DNA from 2 places in the Paenibacillus wenxiniae genome. Region 1 is predicted to be linked to the other one. Evidence: riboswitches for the same ligand, from Rfam matches in the RefSeq annotation. Region 1 holds a riboswitch; the other holds the start of a gene.

Region 1 (6,145 bases):
CTAATTACGGATGAATAGCAAGAATGGATATAGTTTGCATAAAATGAGTCTTCATCACTCACAGTAATTTTTGGCAGTATAACAGACCGTTTACTGCATAAACTAAATATCTATTTAACATGCCCCTGTCTACCTTTAGAGACAGGGGTTTTTCAAGCTTTTTACACACTATTATACTTGTTCCAATGCTCTTATGTTTTTCCTAGGCTCGTATGTTTTTCCTCTGTTCACCTATTTGCTCATACTTTTATCCTTATTCCTGCCCTCTTCTATGCTCTTGTAGCATGGAGTAAAATACTAATCATGCCGATCCAACAATCCACTGAGCAGTCCACAATGATAGGAGCATCAAACGATATCGCTTGCATCAACCCTACTGTTTCTCTCTATCTGTCCCTTATATGTATAGTCATAACCAGTAATAACGATTCTTTTATAAGGAGTGAGCACTTGCTATTGCATTTTATACTGGCTATGTTATAATTATCTTAAATTAAAGATTTAATACTTCAAACTATCTCTTTCCACTTTAAAATGTGAACGAACGCTATGTATATCCATAACGAATATAAATGATTTTATTCCCGAAAGGATGATTATGATGGAACTTAAAGGTATTCACCATGTATCGATTATGACTGGTAAAGCAGAGAAAAACTTTGAATTTTATACTAAAGTGCTCGGTATGCGTCTCGTGAAAAAAGGCGTGAATCAAGATGATACGACGTCCTATCATCTATTTTATGGGGATGCGGTCGCTTCGCCAGGTACAGAGCTGACTTTTTTTGATATCCCGCATATCGGTCCAAGCTATCCGGGCGTATCGAGCATTTCGGCTTCCGCGCTGCGTGTCGCTACTACAGCAGCACTGCAATACTGGTCGGATCGCTTTGATGAGTTCAATGTCAGTCACGAAGAGATCAAACAACGTGCAGGACGTGATACGCTCGCTTTTCAAGACTTTGAAGGAACACGTATTATCCTTGTTGCCGACAATAACGAGCAAGGTGTTGCACCGGGTCATGCTTGGAACGGCTCAGACGTGCCTGTCGCATACGGTATTCTTGGACTCGGCCCGGTCACACTGACGGTCGCAAAGCCTGATGCTACAGTAATGATTTTGACAGAAGTGCTTGGCTTCCGCCGTGTTGGTTCCTATCCATCACTTGTCGGTGAGCAGCATGCCGATATCGAAGTGTATGCAACCGGTGAAGGCGGTGCGGGCGCTGAAGTTCATATCGAGACGCGTCCAGATTTGCCAGTCGCGCGGCTTGGGCGCGGCGGTGTGCACCATGTCGCTTTCCGTGTTCCGAACGAAGCGGAATATGACGTATGGGCGAATCGCCTGACTGGACTCGGCATTCCAAACTCGGGTAAAGTCGATCGTCACTACTTCCGTGCGCTGTATTTCCGTGAACCTAATGGTATTCTATTTGAACTATCCACAGACACACCGGGATTCGATGTAGATGAATCGATGGATTCACTCGGCGAAACGCTATCCCTGCCCCCATTTCTGGAAGGACGCCGTGCAGATATTGAAGCCAAACTTCGTCCGCTGGTGTTGAACGATTAATGATTAGCGGTCATGATGACTAGTAACAATCCCCTTCATTCTACAGAGTGGAGGGGATTGTTTTCGATTTCTGTGATATGTAATATGTGGTGTGCTGTCTATTGTATCATGCAGATGCTTTTGTTATGGATACGTTTGGTGCACGATTTTGACCGTTATGCAGAATAGTTTGCTCTCATTCTACGTTAGGCTATGATTCGGTTTATGGAACATTAGCAGCAACATAATATGTATATTTTATAGGCAAAATAAAAAGGGACTGTCCGCAGACCGTCCCTTTCTATCATTTCAAACACAAAAGAATACTTTTTACATAAAATGCTTAGCCGCCTTGATTCTCCCGACGACGTCGCAACTCTTCAGTAATTTTACGCCCGGTTGGTGTCTGTGCGAGACCGCCACGCGCCGTTTCGCGGTGCTCACTTGGCATCGAGCGACCGACCTGTAGCATTACATCAACGACCTCGTCAGATGGAATCGCGCTCCGTACTCCAGCCAGCCCCATATCTGCCGCTGCCAGCGCATTCACCGCACCCAAGCCGTTACGCACGATACATGGAATCTCTACCAGACCTGCAACTGGATCACAGATCAGACCGAGTGTATTTTTCAGGGCAAGTCCGACCGCATGCATGGCTTGCTGCGGTGTACCGTTACGCAGCTCTACAACAGCGCCTGCCGCCATACCGATCGCCGAACCGACCTCTGCCTGACAACCGCCTTCGGCTCCCGAAATCGAGGAGTTATTCGCAATCACATAACCGATCGCACCGGCTGCAAATAAACCGAGCACCATTTGCTCATCACTCCAGCCAAATCGCTCCTGTGTACTCACAAACACACCCGGAATAATTCCACATGAACCTGCGGTAGGGGTCGCGATAATGCGTCCCATCGATGCGTTCACTTCGGACACTGCCAGCGCATACGACATCGCCCGCGTCGAATGACTGCCTGCGGCGGTCTCGCCCCCGTTTAGATAGTCATACACCCGGCGCGCATCACCGCCCGTTAAGCCACTGCGCGATACGGTATCTTCATGAATACCACGATGCACCGCTTCTTTCATCACTTCATAATAGGCGGTCATCTGCTCCACCACTTGCTCACGCGATACCCCTGTTTCTTTTACCTGTTCTACAATCATCAGCTCAGCAATCGAGCATTGTCTTTCCTCACATAAGCGTACAATATCCTGTAATGTACGAAATTGCATACTATCCCTCCTTCCTAATCCAGATCGATGACGATGGCACGTGTCACATGAGTTAATGCTTCGATCTGTTTCAACACAGATGCAGATGGCGCACCATCTAGCTCGATCAATGTCATCGCTTCACCACTACGTGATTTGCGATCCACGTCCATAAAACCGATATTCAGTTCGCCTTCACTTAGCGTGCGAGTAATATCTGCCAGTACCCCTTTGCTATCCATATGCTCCACAACGAGCGTTGGATACTGACCGGAGCCTTTGACATCAAAGCCGTTCAGCTCATGAATCTCAATATTGCCGCCCCCGATCGATGCTCCAGCCAGCTCAGCCTGCTGCTCACCACACTTCAGACGTAAACGTACAAAGTTCGGATGCGGGTAATTACCTGACCCTTTACTAAACTGAATCGTCATGCCCTGTTCATCGGCAATCTCTGCCGCATCCGGTAAACGCGGATCATCCGTACTATAATCAAGCAATCCGCCTACAAGGGCCAGATCGGTTCCATGACCCCAGTACGTTTCGGCAAAAGAACCATATAATATAATGTCCGCATGTTCTGGTAACTGACCAAGCAACTGACGAGCTGCTCTGCCGAGTCTTGCCGCTCCTGCCGTATGGGAGCTGGATGGACCAACCATAGATGGGCCGATAATGTTAAATACATTTTTAAAACGCATACGCTTCCCCTTTTCCGCTGCTGCATAGTATGAGCAGATGCTGCTGTTCTATCCTTAGGTAATGCCATTTGAAAACACGCACCAAAAAAGGACAGAATACAGCCTGCATGGCCTGTATGCTCTGTCCTCGTTACCTGAGAGTTTGGACGAAACGAAATCCCGTCATACCCCTTGGGTGGCTATTATGCTCTCTCCAGAGTTGCGTCCCAAAGCGGTTCCTGTTACCTGAGAGATTAACTGACGGCTGGCAACCGGCAGCTTGCTCCTTCGGTGGCGGACCACATTCGTCCGCAGACTCTCCCGCTCTATTCATCCGCGTTGTATGATGCGCGGGAGCATTGCTGTTTCCCGAACATGTTTCCAATCATTCCTAGCTTAATGCAGCGAATGAAAGCTGTCAATGCTTACTCATAGACGAATCATATCATGTGCTTCCGGCGCACCCGGTTCATCGGCTGCGGGTAGTTGAATCGTGAAGATGGAGCCTTTCCCCCTCTCTGATTTAAAGCTTAATTTCCCACGATGTGCATCGATAATCCGTTGTGCAATATACAGTCCCAGACCCGTACCTCCAATTCGTCTTGCCTCTGCCACACCCGAACGGAAAAATTTCTGAAAAATACGCGGCTGATCCGACTCGGCAATTCCGATACCATAATCCTCAATCTCGATCATAACGCTGTCTTCCTTTTCAAGCAGACGAATGTCTATCGGTAATTCTGCGGCTGAATATTTGAGCGCATTACTAATCAGATTACTAATCACCTGAATCATCCGGTTATGGTCACCTACAATATAGACTTCATGATCCGGCGTGGATAAATGTAACCGATCGCGCTGCTGAATATCCCATTGAAAGCAAACGACCTGTAACAATTCATTTAACCGGATACGTCCCATCATATAATCGACGCGTCCGGCATCGATCCGCTGACTATCGAGGAAATCATCCAGTAATCGCGACAGACGTGTCCCTTCAAACTGAATCGTATTCATAAACTCACGCCGCTTGGCTGCTGGAATATCTTCGTACATCGATAGCATTTCAATATAGCCCATAATCGCAGACAGTGGGGTACGCAGCTCATGGGATACGACAGCAATCAGCTCATTTTGCAGCTGCTTCATGCGGCGCTCTTCGGTACAATCGCGGAAAGTGAGCAGGAAACCCTGGCTAACATTCGTTTGCAGATCATCAAGCGGTGTCATACGCACACATAACAACAGACCGCTTCTGCTTTTAATGATCATATCCTGCTCCCAATCTTCCTGCCCTTCAAAATAACGCTGTAAGCGATCATATAATGAATAAGCATCTGGTTCCAGTTGCGCTTGCACCTGCTCTAACAGCTCTGATACAGGGTGACCAGTATTATCTTCTAATTTGAACAAAATTTGCATCGTCGGATTAATAAACAATGTGCTGCCCTGCACATCTCCGATCACAATGCCTTCCTGTACATTTTGCAACAAATTACCGGTAATCTGCTTCTGCTTCTCTACAGCTACCTGTTCCTCCAGCAAACGATCCGTCAGCTGCTTCACCTGACGCTCATGCTCACTATACTTTTGCTGTGCCTGCTCCTGTTCAGTCAGATCATGTACGAAAAAGGTATGCATCGCCTGACCTTCATTTAGAATCTCACTGCGCATCAGCTCGGCACGAAATGTAGTGCCATCGGTACGAGTCACTAGCACGGTGCTGCTTTGTCCGCCTGATGAGGGTTCATCAATCTGAATAAACTGAGATAATGGTGTGCCAGTCACCTCTGTCAGCTCACATTGAAGCAACTGTTCAGCAGCTGGATTCATTTCAGTAATACGAAGTTTGCTATCGGTGGAGATAATACCATCTACCGCAAGCCGCAAAATCGCTCTTTTTTGTGCCTGGCTCTCTGCCAGATCAAATGTACGCTCAACGACCCGTATTTCCAGCAATTCTTTATCCTTTTTAATCTGTACAAATTGTTTTTCCAGCGTATCGACCATGCTCTGGAAATTGCGAATCAGCTGGCGAATTTCTACAATATAACTTTGCGGCCACTTCACCCGTTCACTGCTACCTAATCGACTCGGAATATGATCCGACGCCTCAATTAACAGTTGCAGCGGTCGCGCAAGCGTGCGACTAATGAGCTGCGCCAGCAAAGCAGCGATCACAATAATAAATAACATCCGAATCATCGTTTGCAAATAGAAATTGTACATCGGATACAAATAATACGAAAAAGGTAACACCATAATCAGCTTATTACCGTCCTGTAATGAAGCATACAGTACAAAATTGGATTGCTCCCAGCGTTCCAGCAAATACTCGCTTTGCAATGGATACTGCTCGTACACCTGCACTCCATAGCGATTCAGTAGTAATGTCTGCTTGTATAATGCTCCATTATTGACAAAGCTTGCAGCTTCATCCCAGGTAAACGTCGATTCGATGACGGTTCCCTTTGGACTGATCAGAATGGAATCCACAGTAAAATCCTGCTTATACTCCTGCATGAGCTGGCGCGTTTTGAAATCATTTTGATTGATCTCCTGCATCTGATCAATATACATACGCGAGGAGCGTTCCAAATTCGTCGAACCCCAGCGTATCACATCATGAAATTGCTGGCTGCCATTAACAAACAAAATGAGAATCGAGCTAGCCATAATTAACACCAGCAAATA
Region 2 (6,145 bases), on a different contig from region 1:
TGGATAAAGTATCGTTGGGCTGCTCTGGATTGCTTTTATGTAAGTGCTATCTTTTCATTGCTTTTCTACACCTACTTAATTTGAAACCGATCTATTCCGTCAACCTTACACTTTTGTATCTCAGCTTTATTATTTATTACTATTACTTCTGCTTCACTACTACCTTCATCCTTCACTTCTGTATGTTATAAACGATTCGATCCCTATAGAAATACCCGAACGCCGTCGCGCCCGGGTATTGTACGTGTAAAGCTTCATATTACGTTTTTACGTATTCAAAGCATTAGTATATTTGAAGCATGCATTCGTTCATTTTCAGGACATTTCGGCATATATTTGACGTATGCGCGAACGACTTAATCCTGTGCGTGCTCCGCGTATGCAGCTGCATCCAGCAATGTAGACAGAGCTGTATCCAGGTCGCCGTCTACTTTCAACTCAATCATCCAGCCGCGGCCGTATGGATCGGAGTTTACGAGTTCTGGTTCGGTTTCGAGATCAGGATTGAGCTTGCTTACGGTTCCAGCAATCGGGCAAAATAGTTGCGAAACGGTTTTAACCGATTCGATCGTACCTACTTCTTCGTCTTCACTTACCGTGCGTCCATCTTCAGGCAGCTCTACAAATACGATATCTCCCAGTTGATGCTGAGCAAAGTCGGTAATCCCGATACGTACCGTATCGTCACTAACCCGTTCCACCCATTCATGCTCTTTGCTGTACAACAATTGATCCTTAATCTCGCTCATCGTTTATGCTCCTCCGATTCTTGTCATGTTGGTATCCTAATGCCACAAGAGTATAGTAAGCGAGTTTGCGCTGTCAAGAGGCTTGACATCGTTTACTCAATCAAGTATTAATATAATAAACATACATTTTGGATCGTTTAGTGATTGAATGTTCGGAAATACATAACATCATATGGAAGCGGATGAACGTACAGGGAGAGACTGACCACTCGATGGCAGCGCCGAAGGAGTAAGCCGGAAACGGTGAATCTCTCAGGTAAAAGGGACCTGTACTGGACGCGGCTCTGGAGAGCATCCGGCGCATAGCAAGGCGCGCAGCGGATCACCAAAGGGGAAACTTGCTTGAACCGGCTGAACGATTCATTTCAGCTCCATCAGCACCAAGCTGACAGGCGGCAAGGTAACTCTCAGGTATCAAGGACAGGGAGGACAATGGAACGAGCGGGTTTTGCACCCGTTTCTTCCCTGTCCTTCCTGTTTTTTGTGTTTTGTTGCAGAACGATTGTTTTTTGTTAGGTAGGCATGCTTTTTACAGCCAACGTTAACAAGATGCTATCACAACATAAATAAGCTTTGCTCTTCATGACGATCTTAGGCTGAACTGAGCTTCTTCACAGTCTGTCGATCGCTTAACCGTTCATATTATGAATTTGAGGTGAGCCAAATGACAACCGAGCTGAAAAGAACACCGCTTTACCCGCTATATGCTGAAACCGGCAACCCACGCTGTATCGATTTTGGAGGCTGGGATTTGCCTGTACAGTTTTACGGTATTCAAAAAGAACATGAAGCTGTACGCGAACGTGCTGGACTATTCGATGTATCGCATATGGGTGAGGTGATGTTCAGTGGTAAAGGCACCGAAGCCTTTTTGCAAAAGATGCTAACGAACGATGTGACTCGCCTGCAAGATGGACAGGCACAATACACATTGATGTGTTATCCAAACGGTGGTGTCGTGGATGATTTGCTCGTCTACCGGATTCATGAAAATTTGTACATGCTTGTACTGAATGCATCCAATATCGATAAAGACATCGATTGGCTCCAGCAGCATCTACCGGACGATGTACAGCTCAATAATATTTCGGACGAAACGGCGCTAATTGCACTGCAAGGGCCGCTCGCTGCATCGATTATGAGTAAAGTGGCAGGCACCGAAGCGCTGGCTGAGCTGGCGAGTTTTACCTTTGTAACAGATGTGAAGCTATACGGCGCTGAGGTGATCATCTCTCGTACAGGTTACACCGGTGAAGATGGTTTTGAAATTTACTGCCCTGCCGAGCAAGCTGGAGCGATCTGGAGTGGCCTGCTGGCAGCAGGTGAAAGCGATGGTCTGATCGCCTGTGGTCTCGGTGCGCGTGATACGCTTCGTTTTGAAGCGAAGCTACCGTTATACGGTCAAGAGCTATCCGCTGATATTACACCGCTGGAGGCAGGACTTGGCTTTTTCGTAAAGCTGGACAAGGGCGATTTTATCGGTCGTGAAACGCTTGCCGAGCAAAAGCAACATGGCGTTCCACGTAAACTGGTCGGTGTCGAGCTGCTAGAGCGCGGTATTCCACGCTCCCACTACCCGGTGTTCCGCGATGGTCGTCAGATCGGTGAAGTCACGACAGGCACACAGTCGCCTACATTAAAACGTAATCTCGGTCTCGCTTTAATCGAAGCAAGCAGCGCAGAGCTTGGCACACCGCTTGAAATAGAAATTCGTGGCAAGCAGTTGAAGGCTGAAGTCGTGAAAGCTCCATTTTACAAACGTCAGCCGGTAAAATCGTAAGCTTTTTACCTGATCCATCTATTGTTGATGCCTATATGTAGCTTCACTGTTGTATAGATTGATCGCCAGTCCAAACATAGGGCTAGGAACGATTCGCTTGATTATATTACGGCAATCCGTTGCCGAAAGGAGCATAACTTATGAAATCCCATCGCTATATTCCGATGACCGCGCAAAATGAAGCCGACATGCTGGCTGTGATCGGCGCGTCTTCTGTAGAGGAATTGTTTAAAGATATTCCGGCTTCGGTTCGTTACGAGGGCACGATGCCAATGTCAGGTATGCTGGACGAATACGCCTTGACTCGTCACCTTTCCATACTTGCTGGCCGCAATGCGGATACCGATCGCTATACTAGCTTTCTCGGTGCAGGCATTTACGATCATCATGTTCCTTCTGTTATTAATCATGTCATCTCTCGTTCTGAATTTTATACAGCCTACACCCCGTATCAACCGGAAATTAGCCAGGGTGAATTGCAAGCGATTTTCGAGTTTCAATCGTACATTTGTGAATTGACAGGTATGGCTGTTGCCAATGCCAGCATGTATGATGGCGCAACAGCACTGGCTGAAGCGGCTTCACTTGCTGCATCAGCTACGCGCCGCAACAAAATTGTCGCCTTCTCTACGATTCATCCGGAATCCCGTGCGGTTGTACGAAGCTATGCACGCGGTCTAAATCTGGAAGTGGTTGAAGTCGCTTATGGCGATGGCGTAACCGATATTAGTGCACTGGCTGATGTGCTGGATAACGATACAGCAGCGGTACTTGTACAATCACCTAACTTCTTTGGCGGTATTGAAGGCATTCGCGCTGCTGCTGAGCTGGCGCATGAGCATGGCGCTCTGCTCGTCGTGAGTACGAATCCGATCTCACTCGGTCTGCTGGAAGCACCTGGAAAGCTTGGCGCTGACATCGTAGTCGGCGATGCCCAGCCACTCGGTATTTCCATGTCACTCGGTGGTCCAACTTGTGGGTTCTTCGCTGTATCGCAAGCACAGATGCGCCGTATGCCAGGACGGATCGTAGGTCAAACGACTGACCGTAATGGCAAGCGCGGATTCGTTCTTACTTTGCAAACGCGTGAACAACATATTCGCCGTGATAAAGCAACGTCCAACATTTGTTCCAATCAGGCACTACTAGCGCTATGTGCTTCGGTCTACCTGTCTGTGATGGGTAAACAAGGTATGGTCGACGTATCCGGATTGAATGTGCAAAAAGCGCATTATGCTGCCACAACGATCGCAGCCGTAAAAGGCTGCACATTGGCATTTGCCGCTCCATTCTTTAATGAATTTGTCATCCGTTTACCGGAAGGCGCTTCTGCATCCGCCGTTAACAGCAAGCTGCTGGAAAAAGGAATTATCGGCGGATATGATCTCGGTCTGTCGTATCCCGAATTGTCCGGTCATATGCTGTTCGCCGTCACTGAAAAACGCACCAAAGCGGAAATCGATCAACTGGCAATCGAATTGGAGGCATCGCTATGACAAACGAAACGTTAACTGCGAATGAATCGCAAGCTGTCGAAACGAACCCAACGCAACCAACGGTTGTGGCGAAGGAAAAAGCGTTAATTTTCGAATTAAGTCAGACCGGTCGTATTGGTTACTCCTTACCGGAATGCGATGTACCACAGGCAGACCTGAGCAGCCTGATTCCGCAACATATGCTGCGCAGTGAAGCTGCTGCATTGCCGGAAGTATATGAAGTGGATGTGATCCGTCATTATACCGAGCTGTCTCGCCTGAACTTCGGTGTCGATAATGGCTTCTACCCACTCGGTTCCTGTACGATGAAATACAACCCAAAAGTGAACGAAGATGTGGCACGTTATGCTGGCTTTGCCAAAATCCACCCGTACCAGCCAGAACAAAGCATTCAAGGTGCTCTTGAACTGCTGCATACGTTACAAAATGATCTGGCTGTGTTGACGGGCATGGATGCTGTTACGTTGCAACCCGCTGCTGGTGCACATGGCGAATGGACAGGTCTGATGATGATCCGCGCGTATCACGAAAAACGCGGCGAACATCGTACTAAAGTGATCGTGCCAGACTCCTCGCACGGTACGAACCCAGCAAGTGCAACCGTAGCTGGTTTCCAAACGGTAACGATTCCTTCCAATGAACGTGGACTGGTCGATCTGGATGCACTGCGTGCAGCCGTTGGCCCGGATACCGCCGCCCTGATGCTGACCAATCCGAATACACTCGGCTTGTTCGAAGAACAAATTACCGAGATCGCTGCGGTTGTACACGAAGCAGGTGGTCTGCTCTACTATGATGGTGCTAACTCCAATGCGATCATGGGTATCGCCCGTCCAGGTGATATGGGCTTTGACGTCGTTCACTTGAATTTGCACAAAACGATGAGTACCCCACACGGTGGCGGTGGTCCAGGTGCCGGCCCAGTCGGTGTGAAAAGCAAACTGCTTCCATTCCTGCCTGAGCCTGTCGTAGAAAAACAAGCAGACGGCACGTACACCCTTCGCTCCGGTTCACCGGATTCGATCGGTCGCGTAAAAGCATATTATGGTAACTTCGGCATTCTCGTTCGTGCTTATACGTACATCCGCAGTTATGGCCCGGAAGGTCTGCGCCGCGTATCCGAATGTGCGGTACTGAACGCTAACTATATGATGCATCGTCTGAAAGATCATTTTGTAATGCCATACGACAATGTATGCAAACACGAATTCGTCATGTCCGGCAAAGGCTTGAAACAATACGGCGTGCGCACACTGGATGTAGCCAAACGATTGCTTGATTTCGGCTACCACCCACCAACGGTGTACTTCCCGCTGAACGTAGAAGAATGTATTATGATCGAGCCAACCGAAACCGAGAGCAAAGAAACACTTGATGGCTTTATCGACACGATGATTCAAATCGCAAATGAAGCGAAGGAAAATCCAGAGCTGGTGCTGAATGCACCGTATACGACGTATGTGAGTCGTTTAGATGAAGCAACTGCGGCACGGAAACCGGTGTTGAATTGCGCTTGTAGCTGATTTATTCTTCTAACTATATTGACGCTATATTTTGTAGAACTATACTATCCATTCGTCCAATTGCAAAAATAATATACGAAAAATGGATAAATATAAAAATAGAAGGACACATTCTGATTATGGAATGTGTCCTTCTATTTATTTTCTGAAATACATAAAACTTATCGTTTATTATATAAAGCTAACTTCAGTATTAAAGATTGTGACAGCTTTCTATTAATGTTGCTATAAAGTTAAAGTTGACTCTATTTTGTGGAAAACGAACTTGAAGTCATTTTCCTATGCGTGAATACACCAACGTAGTCATAAAATATAAATATATTCTCTTTTTATATTAAATGACCCCACGAAAGATTCCAATCGTAAGGAAAACTAGAATCGTACTGAAAAACCATTAAACTGATGAATACCTGTTCCAAAATGGATCAGATTCTTCTTACGCAGTTCAAAAACAGCTTCTTTCACTACATTCAACAATTCAGGCTCTAATCCAATTTCATTATGAGCACCGAAAATTTGCTTTACTCCCTCAATCTTAGCAATCTTCTGCCACGAATCCACAAGATCTTCAGGAGACGTAGTAGGATAAAACGCATA

Evidence for each region. Region 1 has a riboswitch for glycine ahead of sdaAB (L-serine ammonia-lyase, iron-sulfur-dependent subunit beta). Riboswitches for the same ligand answer to the same signal wherever they lie in the genome.
Region 2: it holds a riboswitch for glycine, as region 1 does, so the genes downstream of both, gcvT (glycine cleavage system aminomethyltransferase GcvT) here and sdaAB (L-serine ammonia-lyase, iron-sulfur-dependent subunit beta) in region 1, are expected to answer to the same signal.

The regions. Positions count from the first base shown of each region.
Region 1 covers NZ_JBCGUH010000007.1:201,990-208,134, forward strand. Annotated here, with positions in the region: gene AAHF22_RS14555 (ring-cleaving dioxygenase) at 602-1,576, shown strand; gene sdaAA (L-serine ammonia-lyase, iron-sulfur-dependent, subunit alpha) at 1,899-2,792, opposite strand; gene sdaAB (L-serine ammonia-lyase, iron-sulfur-dependent subunit beta) at 2,807-3,472, opposite strand; glycine riboswitch at 3,592-3,671, opposite strand; glycine riboswitch at 3,675-3,785, opposite strand; gene AAHF22_RS14570 (ATP-binding protein) at 3,881-6,145, opposite strand, start outside.
Region 2 covers NZ_JBCGUH010000011.1:99,386-105,530, reverse strand. Annotated here, with positions in the region: gene gcvH (glycine cleavage system protein GcvH) at 357-749, opposite strand; glycine riboswitch at 932-1,028, shown strand; gene gcvT (glycine cleavage system aminomethyltransferase GcvT) at 1,414-2,529, shown strand; gene gcvPA (aminomethyl-transferring glycine dehydrogenase subunit GcvPA) at 2,670-4,025, shown strand; gene gcvPB (aminomethyl-transferring glycine dehydrogenase subunit GcvPB) at 4,091-5,548, shown strand; gene AAHF22_RS17980 (MBL fold metallo-hydrolase) at 5,921-6,145, opposite strand, start outside.